3 regions of the Corynebacterium canis genome follow, and region 2 is predicted to be linked to each of the others. Evidence: riboswitches for the same ligand, from Rfam matches in the RefSeq annotation. Region 2 holds a riboswitch; each other region holds the start of a gene.

Evidence for each region. A riboswitch is a leader RNA that binds a small molecule or an ion and turns the genes downstream of it on or off. The one in region 2 is predicted to bind cobalamin.
Region 1: linked by a shared signal. The riboswitch ahead of CCANI_RS11355 (hypothetical protein) and the one ahead of CCANI_RS10420 (energy-coupling factor ABC transporter permease) in region 2 are both predicted to bind cobalamin.
Region 3: linked by a shared signal. The riboswitch ahead of CCANI_RS05745 (FecCD family ABC transporter permease) and the one ahead of CCANI_RS10420 (energy-coupling factor ABC transporter permease) in region 2 are both predicted to bind cobalamin.

Annotation. Positions count from the first base shown of each region.
Region 1 is NZ_CP047080.1:2,567,250-2,571,310, reverse strand. Features, by position in the region: gene CCANI_RS11360 (helix-turn-helix domain-containing protein) at 1-1,115, shown strand, start outside; gene CCANI_RS11355 (hypothetical protein) at 1,568-1,810, opposite strand; cobalamin riboswitch at 1,935-2,087, opposite strand; gene ramA (acetate metabolism transcriptional regulator RamA) at 2,743-3,585, shown strand; gene CCANI_RS11345 (cob(I)yrinic acid a,c-diamide adenosyltransferase) at 3,632-4,061, opposite strand, start outside.
Region 2 is NZ_CP047080.1:2,353,795-2,357,855, forward strand. Features, by position in the region: gene CCANI_RS10405 (energy-coupling factor ABC transporter ATP-binding protein) at 1-425, opposite strand, end outside; gene cbiQ (cobalt ECF transporter T component CbiQ) at 441-1,178, opposite strand; gene CCANI_RS10415 (energy-coupling factor ABC transporter substrate-binding protein) at 1,175-1,507, opposite strand; gene CCANI_RS10420 (energy-coupling factor ABC transporter permease) at 1,504-2,226, opposite strand; cobalamin riboswitch at 2,273-2,469, opposite strand; gene rpsT (30S ribosomal protein S20) at 2,715-2,978, shown strand; gene holA (DNA polymerase III subunit delta) at 3,059-4,003, opposite strand; gene CCANI_RS10435 (TspO-related membrane protein) at 4,016-4,061, opposite strand, start outside.
Region 3 is NZ_CP047080.1:1,302,148-1,306,208, reverse strand. Features, by position in the region: gene CCANI_RS05755 (ABC transporter substrate-binding protein) at 1-531, opposite strand, end outside; gene CCANI_RS05750 (ABC transporter ATP-binding protein) at 546-1,307, opposite strand; gene CCANI_RS05745 (FecCD family ABC transporter permease) at 1,307-2,344, opposite strand; cobalamin riboswitch at 2,409-2,587, opposite strand; gene CCANI_RS05740 (hypothetical protein) at 2,639-2,953, shown strand; gene CCANI_RS05735 (RtcB family protein) at 3,180-4,061, shown strand, end outside.

The DNA.
Region 1 (4,061 bases), 210 kb from region 2:
TTGGTTGGGATAATGGGCCGCGATCCATTTGGTATGCGTTGATTGATCAGCCGAATGTGGTGCAGCCGATTCCTTCGGTGTCGACGATTGCTCGGATTCTGGCTGCTGCGGGTGTGGTCGCGAAGAATCCCCGGAAGCGGCCTCGCTCATCGATAGTGCGCTTCGAGCGATCCTGTGCCATGGAGTTGTGGCAGCTGGATGCGTTTTCCTATCGGCTCGCTACTCCGGCGGGCACTGTGATCACGATTTACCAGCTCATCGATGATGCAACCCGATTTGATGTGGGTACTACGTATGGCACCAAGCCGGAAAATGGGGCAGATGCGTTGAACTGTGTAGTTAACGCGATCCGTGTCTATGGGGTACCGCGCCAATTGCTGAGCGATAATGGTGGCGCGTTTAATCAGATTCGCCGGGGCCGGATCACTGCGCTGCATCGGTTTCTTGCCGTCAAGGGTTGTGAGGCCATTACTGGCCGGGCGGATCATCCCCAAACTCAAGGCAAAAACGAACGCTCCCATCAAACCTTGGTGAAGTTCCTTGATGCGCACAAGCCCAGTACTGAGGCCAAATTGAAGGAATTGCTCAGTGAATACCGGGAGTACTACAACAACAAGCGGAGGCATCAAGCACTCGGGGGTATGACCCCGAAACAGGCCTGGGACAGCATCGAACACCGCCCTAGTAGCGGCGAGCCCATCACCCAGGAGCAATTGACTGCAGAGATTGAAAAATACCGGCAGGCCCGTTCGAGCGAGTCCCCCAGCGCTGCAGATGGCCTCGACCAGGATCCAGCAATGCTGTACATCAAACCCTCGTCCAGACCACGTTTCGCGCTCGCGGGGTACTACATCAATATCCCCAAACGGCTTACCGATAAGCACTACTACGTCGTTCACACCGACGATGAATACGCGCTATTCGATTCCGTCGACGGCGTCATGGTCCTGCGAATCCCACTGCCACTAAACGTGCTCGGCGAACCGATCGGCGCCACCGTACCCCTTTGGAAAATCATCGGCGCGTACCTCCACGAGGCCCCGCCGTGGTTTCTCAAACGACAGCAGCAATGGCTACAACAACACCCCACCGCCGCTGCTGAACTAGAGGATTAACTACCCGCTCGCGCGTTACCAAGGTAATGCTACTGGTTGTCACCAAGGTGATGATACTGATTGTTACCAAGGTGATGGCACAGAGTGTTACCAAGGTCGCGAGATTCTACACAGCGTTTTTGGGCCAGATTCGTCCTGAATTTCTTCGTTAGACCCCCGAATGAAGAATAGAAAGACGAGCCCCAGGTCGGCGGTTGCACACAACCCATTGGCGGTGTGATGTGGAGGGGTTGAAGTGGCTGGCCGAGCTTCGCGCCCAGGCAGATTCGACACGCCGGCCACCGAGTGACGGCATTTCCGCAGGACGCCGAATCCGCCAGGTCAGATCTGCCTGAGGCAGATTTGTCACTGGGTAAGCGCGCAGCAAAGCCGCAGCTGAGAAGGGTTTTCGCGGCCGTTTCTGCGATGCGCGGCGCAACCCAACGCCAAGCGCTACGCAAACTAAAGCGACGTCACGCCGCACCGTCCCCCACCAAAAAGAACGCCCCATCCCCCACCAAAACGAACGCCCCATCCCCCACCAAAAAGAACGCCCCATCCCCCACCAAAAAGAACATGCCCGCGGGAAGGCGTTCGGGCGCACCTCGCGAGGAGGGCTTGGCTGGGCGGGAACGGTCCGAAGGGGCGGGCCCAAGCCGAGGCGTCGCGTGCACGCGGGCTTCCTCGCGATCCGAACTATGCCTATCCGCGGGCATGGTCGGGCTATAACATCACCGTGTTTCCGCAAAGCTTGCCGCCGGGGGCTTCGGGTCAATTGAAAGGGTGCCGCCTTTTGGGGTGAAGCGTTTCCTAGCGTTGGGCCGTTGCTGCAACAGGGGTGGAGTTATAGCGCAACTGGCAGGTATCGGACTTCCGGCGCGTGCGCCGATTACCGTTGCGGGACAGTCCCAGATTTGCACTGGATTCCCTGTTGTCCTGCGCGCGGGGTTCCGGGTGGAGTTTCGCGGGCAGACCGGTTGCGTTCTCTAGGATAGCTGGTCTCCGTGTGGCTCGTGGGGCGGGGGAGTTCGATTGGGGGCGATTGACACCCTCCGCACCCCTCCAAAAGACCGCTTTTCGACGCCCCGTCGGGCAAGATTTGCGCCCGAGGCAAGGCCCTGCGGGCGTCCGGCGGCGTGATATTGATTACGCTGTGTCCGCGCTTTGAGATTTTGAAACTCAATAAGCGTTTTCGGGATGGTGGAAAATCGTTTCAAACTGAACGGCGATAGTAAGGGCGCTGCGTAACGGAAATCGTGTTTTGCATTTCTCTGGTAGCATGCCCGCCAGCGGCGAGACGGCGCGCACCCACCTGCAAAGATGCAGCGTTGTTCTACAATTTACCCCCATAATCCACATGAATAATATGCGAAACTTGGAAGGCAATGGAAAAATATGGGGGCACCTTTTAAGGGGGAGATGTTCGATTAAGGGGGCGGCGGGTTACCCCTATTGCAAAACCAAGTGGGCAGCGTCGCCGAAAATTCTCCGGAAAAATGGGCTATGCGCACCCCCGCTGTGGCATTATACTTCACCTCTAAGAGTTTTCTTAAGTTCGAGGCGGGTGTGTTCGCGCGCGGCGCGCAGGGTGCATCCGATTACATACAGGCGTGCCGGGTACGCCGTGTAATTGTTGCAGGAGGTAAGTGTGGATTCTCAGCGCATCAAGGACGATGAGGATGCGATTCGCGCGGCGTTGACGTCGCTGAAGACTGCGACGGGTATTCCCGTGACGATGTACGCTACCGCGATGCCAGATGGGCGGTTGCAGATCGGCGCGTGGGTGGGGTTGCGGACCCCGGCGTTGCAGAACCTCATCATCGAAGCTGGGTGCGGCGTCGGCGGCCGGGTGATGACCACTCGCCGTCCCGTGGGCGTGAGCGATTACACTCGCGCCAATGTGATCAGCCACGAGTATGACAACGTCATTCAGGATGAAGGCCTGTTTTCTATCGTGGCCGTCCCAGTGATCGTGCAGCGCGAGGTTCGCGGCGTGCTGTATGTGGGCGTGCATTCGCCGGTGCGGCTGGGCGATAAGGTCATCGAAGAGGTCACCATGACGGCCCGTAGCCTCGAGCAGGATCTCGCCGTGAATGCGGCGTTCCGGCGCGCCGATGGTGGCCGTTCTGGGGCGTTGAAGTCCGGCCGCGTGATGAACGGCGCGGAGTGGGAGCAGGTGCGTTCCACGCATTCGAAGTTGCGAATGTTGGCCAACCGCGTGGGCGACGATGACCTCCGCAAGGAGTTAGAAGATCTGTGCGACCAGATGGTTACCCCTGTGCGCGTGAAGCAAACCACGAAGTTGAGCGCCCGCGAGTTGGATGTGCTCGCGTGCGTGGCGCTGGGCCACACCAATGTGGAGGCGGCCGAGGAGATGGGCATTGGCGCCGAAACCGTGAAGAGCTATCTGCGTTCCGTGATGCGCAAGCTGGGCGCGCACACCCGTTATGAGGCGGTAAACGCAGCTCGACGGATCGGCGCATTGCCGTAACCGGGGGCTTATCGACGCCCCGCCACCCCCGCGGCGTCGATAAGCGTTACCGTTGTCCGCCGGGCACCCATTGAACGTCTTCGCCGTTGTTTTCGACTCGGGCGAGGATGAACAGGAGGTCGCTGAGGCGGTTGAGGTATTTTGCGGGCAGGGTGGTCGTGGTTTCGGGGAACGCGCGGACTGCGGCCCAGGACGCCCGTTCGGCGCGACGAACGATTGTGCGTGCGGTGTGCAGCAGGGCGGATGCGGGGGTGCCACCGGGGAGGATGAACGAGGATAGTTTCGGTAGTGCAGAGTTGAAGTGGTCGCAATCCGTTTCGAGGCGATCAATGTACGCTTGTTCGATGCGGAGCGGGGGGTACTTGGGGTTTTCTTCCACGGGGGTCGCTAGGTCTGCGCCTGCGTCGAACAGCTCGTTTTGCACGCGGCGAAGGACCGCCGCAACCTCGGGCGAGGGGGCGCCTAATGCGAGCACT
Region 2 (4,061 bases):
TGGGGAACGCGGTCGGTAAGATCCGCAACCTCGGCGGCAACCAAAGCGGATTCGACACGCTGTGCGATTGCCTTCGAATCCAAACCTTGATTCATCGGACCGAAGGAAACATCGTCGCGCACAGACAAAGCGAAAATCTGATCGTCGGGTTCCTGAAGCACCAATTGCACCACAGACCGAGCGTAGTTGCGGCTCTTTTTCTTCCGATCCAACACCTGGCCCTTGACGCGCACCACCCCAGCGGTGGGCGACCAAGCGCCACAGAGCAGGCGAAACAGGGTGGATTTCCCGGATCCGTTCGGTCCAAGCAAGGCGATTCGGTCGCCAGGCAAAATGCTTAGGCTTACGCCTTCAAAGATGTTTGGGTTGCCCTCGTGGGCAAATGTGGCGTCGCTAATTTGTACGAGCGCGGTAGGGGGATTCATGGGTGCCAACAAGCCTCACATCGGGACAAACAAACTTACTAACGTCACAGCCACCAAGAGCGCCACGTAACCAGCCAAATAGCCCCAGCGCGTGGCGGCACCTTGGGAGCTGCCCACGAGATGCATGGTCGCGAGTTCGCCGCGCAATGAGACCCCTTCGCCGAGGCGCCGCGCGCGGGTAAAGGCCACCACAAAGAGCGCTGCGATCAGCCCCGCGACGGATCGAATCCACCTTCGCATGTTTGTGTGACCCAATCGTGCGGCTTGCGCCTCCCACATGGTCCGCGCCGTGGCGATCAGCGTGGCGATCATCCGGTATGTCAACGCCATCACATGCACGATCGAACTCGGGATCCCGATCCGCCCGCACCAACCAAGCAATTGCGCCATCGGCGTGGTGCAAGCGAATAACATCGTGGAGCTCATCGCCACAATGGAGCGCCCAAGGACGGTGGCGGCCTGCGCCACCCCGCCATCGATAAGCACGATCCCCTCGGTGGTAATCGCAAAAATGAGCGGGCCAAGACCAAGCGCGATAAAAGCGGCGGGGGCGGCGACAAGTCCGGCGTAAAGACGCCAAGGAACACGCGCGAGATATGCGCACACAAGTACGACTGCGGCGAAGAGCGGCAGCGCGGGCAACGGCGGCAAGGCGATGACGCAAAAGGTCATGCCAAGGAGCAGAGTCGCTTTCTCGCCGACGCTCACCCCTGCCCAACGGCTGCGCGCGGCGGCGAGTTCCAGTGCGTTCACGCCGTGGTAGCGCCCGCCGAATCTTCGGCTTCGTGTTCTATTACGGCCTTGGAGCGGCCGCGGTAGTTGCCCAAGGCGTAGCCCAAAACGCCCGCGCCGAGTGCCGCTTGCAAGGCGAATAGGCCGGATTCGACCTCGCCCGGCAGTTCGCCGACGAGCGGTTCAAACCACGGCGTGTAGTCGGGATTTTGCTCCGCGACGATGCCTTCTGCGGCAGCATCCGTGCCTCCGAACTGTTCTTCGGATGTGGGGTCGCCGAAGTGGAAGAACATGGGAAACGCCGCGATAATGATTGCCAGGCCGATCAGACCCCAAGTTGCAGGTTTCATTGCACTGCACCCTCCTTTACGGTGCTTGTCGACGCCGCAGAACGCGCCGTCGATACGTCCTTCGCCGAGGTGAGCACGCCGAGCAAACGCAGCTCCTTGGTCGCGATAACGCTTAAGCTACGGAACACCAGTACGGTAACGATGCCCTCCACGATTGCCAGCGGAACTTGAGTCGGCGCATACAGCGCCATAAAGGTCGTGGCTGCGGTACCAAAGCCGGCCGCATGGTGCGCGGCGGCAAGCTGCAGCGCCGTGACCACATAGGTGGAGAGGTCCGCGAAAAACGCGGCGAGGAAGATGGCGACGCTCGCCGATAGACCAGCCTTTCGAGACACCCTCCAGATGGCGTAACCCACCCAAGGCCCCACGATGGCCATCGAAAAGATATTCGCACCTAACGTGGTGATGCCGCCGTGAGCGAGCAACAACGCCTGGAACAAAAGTACGATACTGCCGAGCAGCGCCATGACAGGCGGCTTAAACAACACCGCCCCGAGGCCAGTGCCCGTCGGGTGCGAGGACGAACCGGTCACCGACGGAATCTTCAACGCACTCAACACAAAAGTAAAAGCCCCGGCAGCCCCCAACAATAACCCCGTTTCCGGCTGCTCCTTGATCTGTTTTTTCGCCGCCATGGCGCCGTGAACCACAAACGGCGCCGCAGCAACTCCCCACGCAATAGCATGAGACGCGGGAAGGAAACCTTCCGCAATATGCATGATGTCACTCTTTCTATCACTGGGCCCGAACACCTCGCAGGCCACATTATTGTGTACGGTTGCAGCCGGTCTCCTGGCTTCGTTCTGTTCCCGCCGCGCGCCCCTTCAGCCTTCCCACGCCCGCTGGCGCAGTGACCTTGACCCAACACCGAGCCTAGACACGAAGCAACAAAACATACAGTGGCGAGGGCCGCTGCCGGAATCCCACCGGCATTCCCGAACACTGCAACATCAACAACGTATCATTTTGAAACAAGCATCGAAACGAAAACGCTTGGAACGTTAACTGCTTGTGACGCAGCAACAACGCTTTGCCCTCCCCCGGTTCCCCCTGCTACACTCCCAATGTTCTTCGCTTGATAGGAGCGTGTGTTCGCGGGCGGTCAGGACCTTGGGTCCGCCCAACACACGCAGCTCGGCGCCGCGCGCCTAACAATCCTGGCAGGCGTCGCATCACATTCGATCAAGACCAAGAGGTATTTTCTTTCATGGCTAACATTAAGTCCCAGATCAAGCGCATCAAGACCAACGAGAAGCGCCGCGTCCGCAACCAGGCTATTCGCTCTGCTGTTCGCACCGAGATCCGCAAGTTCCGCGAGGCCGTCGAGGCTGGCGACAAGGCTGCGGCGGAGACCCAGCTCCGTGTTGCTTCCCGCGCCCTGGACAAGTCCGTGACCAAAGGTGTGTTCCACCGCAACAACGCCGCGAACAAGAAGTCTCGCATGGCTCGCGCCTTCAACAAGATGGCCTAAACGCGTCTGCCTAGCTTTGCGCTAGGTTCCCGCACTGTGACCCGCGCCGTATTCGGCGTGGGTTTTCCATTTCTCGCACGCTACCCCGCAAGCTCCGCGATCTCGCGCACGGCTGTTTCGATTGCGTATTCGGGGTCGGCGCCGTGGCCTTTGACGGCGGCGTCGAGCTCCCCGACGATTATGACGGCTTTCGACACCGCGTCCCCCGACCAGCGTCGAGCCATGCGGGCAATCTTGTCTACTTTCCAGGCTGGCACGCCAGCGGCGCCCGCGAGCTGATAGGTATTGACGGCCCCGCGCGTTGTGTACAAGCGTGCGATTGCCCCGACATTTCCGGAGAGCGCGGCGGCCAGCACGACGGGGCTTATGCCGAGTTGCAGGGCGCGTCGTGTGGAGGCGACCGCTCGGACGGTTTGCCCCGTGCAGGCGAGGTCGGCGATGTCGAAGCCGCTGACCTCGGCCACCCCGGCGTAATACGCATGGACTTTTTCTACGGTGACTTCACCGCCCGTATCCGCAACGAGTTGGCTCACCGCCGATGCCAATTCCCGCAGGTCACTGCCGACGCCCTCAAGGACCGCATGCACGACGTCCGGCGTTACCTTCACTCGGTGCCGTCGGAATTCTGCCATGACAAAGCCAGGGCGATCCTTTGCGGAAATCTGTGCGACCTCGTGGACCTCGGCCACCTTGCGGAATTGTTTTACCATTGCCTTCGTGCGACCGCCGCCGGAATGCCGGATCAGCAGGAAGATGCCGGGGGCGGGGTGCTGCGCGGCGTCGAGAAGCAATTGGGCGGGTTCTTTGCCGGCTTCGTCGGTATTGGTGAGCACCAGAATGCGGTCCTCGGCAAACAGGGAGGGGCTGAGCAGGCCTGCGAGCTCACTCGGTTTAATATCGCCGGCACGCAGCGAAGTTACGGGAACATCGCCGCCCGCCTGGCGTCGAATCTGCGCGGTGAGTTCCTGGCAAGTGCGTTCCGCGAGGAAAGGCTCATCGCCGACGATCAGGTGAACTGGGGCAATCACACGACCATCCTAGGCGCGATGCCGGTATTGCAACACCCCGACGCCCACCGCATTC
Region 3 (4,061 bases), 1.1 Mb from region 2:
TTCGCCGATATTTGCCATGTCGATTTCCACGGCCTTCCACGGGTCCACGATACCACGCTTAGTGGTGCCCTCTTGGCGGCAGGACTCGGTGAGGATATAGGAATCAATACCCTGTTCCTTCAGCGAATCCGGGGTGAGGTTCTTGCCTTCATTGAAACCGTAGTTCCAGCCAGCGACGAAAATATCGGGCTGCTTGCTCACAACCTCTTCGAGGGAGGGGTATTGCTTGGCCACATCTTCGAGGCCAGCGATAACGTCCTTGCCGTACTTTGCGCCGAGGATATCCACGTCGCGCTGGACCGAACTGACGTACTTGATATTGTCTTGGGCGCCAGCGGACAACACGATGGAAATGATATTTCCATCGTTAACGAACAGGTTATCGGCCTTTTCAAAGGTGACTTCCTGGCCGCAGTTTTCTACGGTAACCCCACCAGCCGCGGCGGCAGACGTACTGGGGGACGTGGACTCGCCGCAAGCCGACAGCAGCAATGCGGAGCTGGCAAGCAATGCCAAAGTGTACTTCTTCATGGGTTTCTCCTTATTTAGAGTGAATCGACGATGAGATGCGTGCGCGTAGCCTCGGGAAGTTTCGCGAGCATCGCCTGCACATCAAAAACGCGACGCAGGTTTTCTGGGACCAGCACTTCCTCCGGCGCACCCGCCGCAAGCATGGTGCCCTGGTGAAGCACCACAACCTGGTCGAAGTGAGAGACGGCAAGGTCTAGGTCATGAATCGTGGCCAAAATGGTGCGGCCGGATTCGCGCAGCACCTTCAGCAAATGCAACTGGTGGTGCACGTCTAGGTGGTTGGTGGGTTCATCAAGCAGCACCAGGTCCGTGCCCTGTGCGAACCCACGTGCTAAAAGGGCGCGGCGGCGTTGGCCACCTGACAGCTGATCGCAAGGGCGATCGGCCAAGTCCGCAACACCCACCAATTCCAGGGATTCCGCAACAATGCGGCGCTCCTCTCTGCCGCCCAGCTGCCAGGACTTCAAGTGGGGCAGGCGCCCCAGAGCCACCATTTCGGAAACAGTCAGATCTCCGGGTGGGGATTCCTCCTGCCCCACGAGCGTCATTTGGCGGGCACGGTGACGCGGGCGCATGGCGTGGACGGGCGCGCCGTCGAGAAGCACGGAGCCGGCGTGCAGGGAGGTAATGCCCGCGAGCCCGCGCAATAATGTGGATTTGCCTGCGCCGTTGACGCCGACGAGGGCGGTCATGGTGCCGCGTTCCACGGTGAAGGTGATGCCGCGGACGATGGTGGCCTTGCCGATGCCGCACGCGACGTCATCAATTACGAACATCAGTTCTGACCTCCGAAGTGGTAGCGGCCGCGGCCCATCAACACAAGGAACAATGGCGCACCCAAGACGCCGGTGACCACACCCAATGGAATCTCCTGCGGCGGTGCGGAAATACGTGCGATCACATCCACCCACAGCAAGAAGAGTGCGCCCGTGGCCATGGAAATAGGAAGCAGCCGCCAATGCAGGGAACCGACCATCATGCGCGCTAGGTGCGGAATCACCAAACCAACGAAGCCGATGCCGCCCGCCACGGCGACCATCGCGCCGACCAAAAGCGCCTGGATAAAGAACAACGCTTGGCGTAGCACACCCACTCGAACGCCAAGGGCGGCGGCGGTGTCAGGGCCTGCGGCGAGGGCGTCTAATTGATTGGAGAGCAGCATCAATGCGATCCCTCCGATAATCACAATGGCGAACGGCAACGCAAGCTTGTTCCATTGCGCACCGGCCACGGAACCGAGCATCCAGAACATGACGCCTTGGGCGGCGCGGGCGTCCGGACCCTTGAACACAAGGAAGCTCGCCATGGCCGAAAACGCCGAGGAAAGGACCACACCTGAAAGGATCAAGCGCAGCGGGGTTAAGCCTCCTTGGGCCATCGTGATGGCATACACGGTGGCGGTGGCGACGAGGGCGCCGATTAATGCGCCACCCGAAAGTGCGTACAAGCCAAGCGAGGACAGCATGCCGAACGTTAAGACGGCAGTGGCGCCGACGCTGGCACCCGCGGAAACGCCGAGCAAGTACGGGTCCGCAAGCGGGTTTCGCACGAGCGTTTGCATAGCGACGCCCGCGAGCGCAAGGCCCGCGCCCACGATCAGCGCGAGCAGCCCGCGAGGCACACGCAACTCCCACACAATGGAATCAATTGCCTGGTCAGGACCTTTTCCGCCATTGAGACGGGCCCATACCACGTCCCACACCGCCTCACTGGCGTAATCCACAGAACCAAACGTCAATGAGATGACAAAGCTCACCGCGATCAAAACCAGCAGCAGCACGAACAGCGCCACCGTGAACAGACTTCGACGCAGACCTGTCCCGGACAAACGGAACTCCTTCAACATTGCTCCGACACGTCGAACGCGGACGTGGCGAAGACTCAGCGAAGAGCCGGCAGGTTTTCGGACTCGTTGGATCACCCCACCCCCAAAGCACCTTCCCAGCCTTCACAAGGCCAGTGGTATATCCCATTTTGGGGGTAGTACCCAATCACCGCTGCGCGCCAGTTTCGGATTCACACCGAGATTCCCTTGACCAGCTCACTGACGGTAAGAATTGTATCCCACCGCAAGTTCAAACGAGCAAAACAGGTAAATTAGTGCGATATGAAGTTCAAAAATGCATCCGAAGTACGTACCGCACCTGTAGTAGCCACGGGCCTGATCGGGGGTTGGCTCACCGCCCGCGAAACCGGCGTCCGACCGATCGGTGGCGCACTCCTCACCGCCGCGGGCATTTGGGCCGCACGCAGCTGGTATGACAAGGGCGGCCTGCCGCTGGCAACCGGGTTGACCGCCGCGTATATTGCGGCTTTCGGCGTGTCCCACCCGCTGGCCAAAAAGATTGGTGCATGGCCCTCCGTGCTCGCCGTGACCAGCGGAGTTGCCGGCGCCGCGCACTTGCTTTCCGACGCCCGCTAGCACCCCCGTTCGTGGGCAGGAAATTCTCCATGTGCTATTGATTGTTTTGGTCAGAAACCCGCTACAGAAACGAAAGGACGTGTCATGCAACGCTTCAATCAGCTGCCATCGCGTCATTTCCTGTGGGGTTGTTGACCAACGAGCTCGTTAACGCCTCGCAGTCAGGATTCATTTCTGGCGGGGGCGATTTTTTATGTCCCCGCCGCAATTAGTAAAGGGGAAACCCATGGCTCGAAACCTGCGATCCCGTATCGCAGACATCAATAATCACCGGCCAAAGGTACATATTTTCGCCAGCGAAATCGAGGAATCTACCGTCGCGCAGGCGCAAGATACCGCCAAACTTCCGTTCGTATACCCGCACGTAGCGCTCATGCCCGACGCACACACCGGCCTCGGATCTTCCGTAGGCACTGTGTTCGGAACGATCGGCGCCGTGATCCCCGCCGCCGTCGGCGTGGATATCGGCTGCGGCATGATCGGCGTGCGCACCCAATTCCGCGCCGCCGACCTGGAAGGCAAGGAGCTGACCAAGCTGCGCGATGCGATCATCCGCGCGATCCCGCTCTCCCCCGGGAAATACAATCGGTGGCAGCTGGAACCCTCGGCGGACGAACGCTGCCGCGAATTGGACGCCCTGGCACGGGAAAACGACGTGAACCTGAAGCATTCACCGAACTGGCGGCAGCAGCTGGGATCCCTCGGCGGCGGGAATCATTTCATCGAACTCTGCCTCGACGAGGAAGACATGGTGTGGATGTTCCTGCACTCCGGCTCCCGCGGCGTGGGAAACAAAATCGCCCGCGCACACATCGATATCGCGCAGGCCAATATGGTGAAATGGTGGGTTCCATTGCCCAATCCGGACCTCGCCTACTTCGTCGAAGGCACCCCAGAATTCGACTCCTACCTGCGAGATCTCCACTGGGCGCAGCACTTCGCATTCCTGAACCGTGAAGAAATGATGGATCGGTTCTCCCGCTGCCTCGCCGCCTTTATGGGGCAGGCCGTGGTGGAACAGCAGCGCATCAATTGCCACCACAACTACACGGTAAAGGAACACCATTTCGGGCGCGACGTGTGGCTAACCCGCAAGGGAGCCATCCGG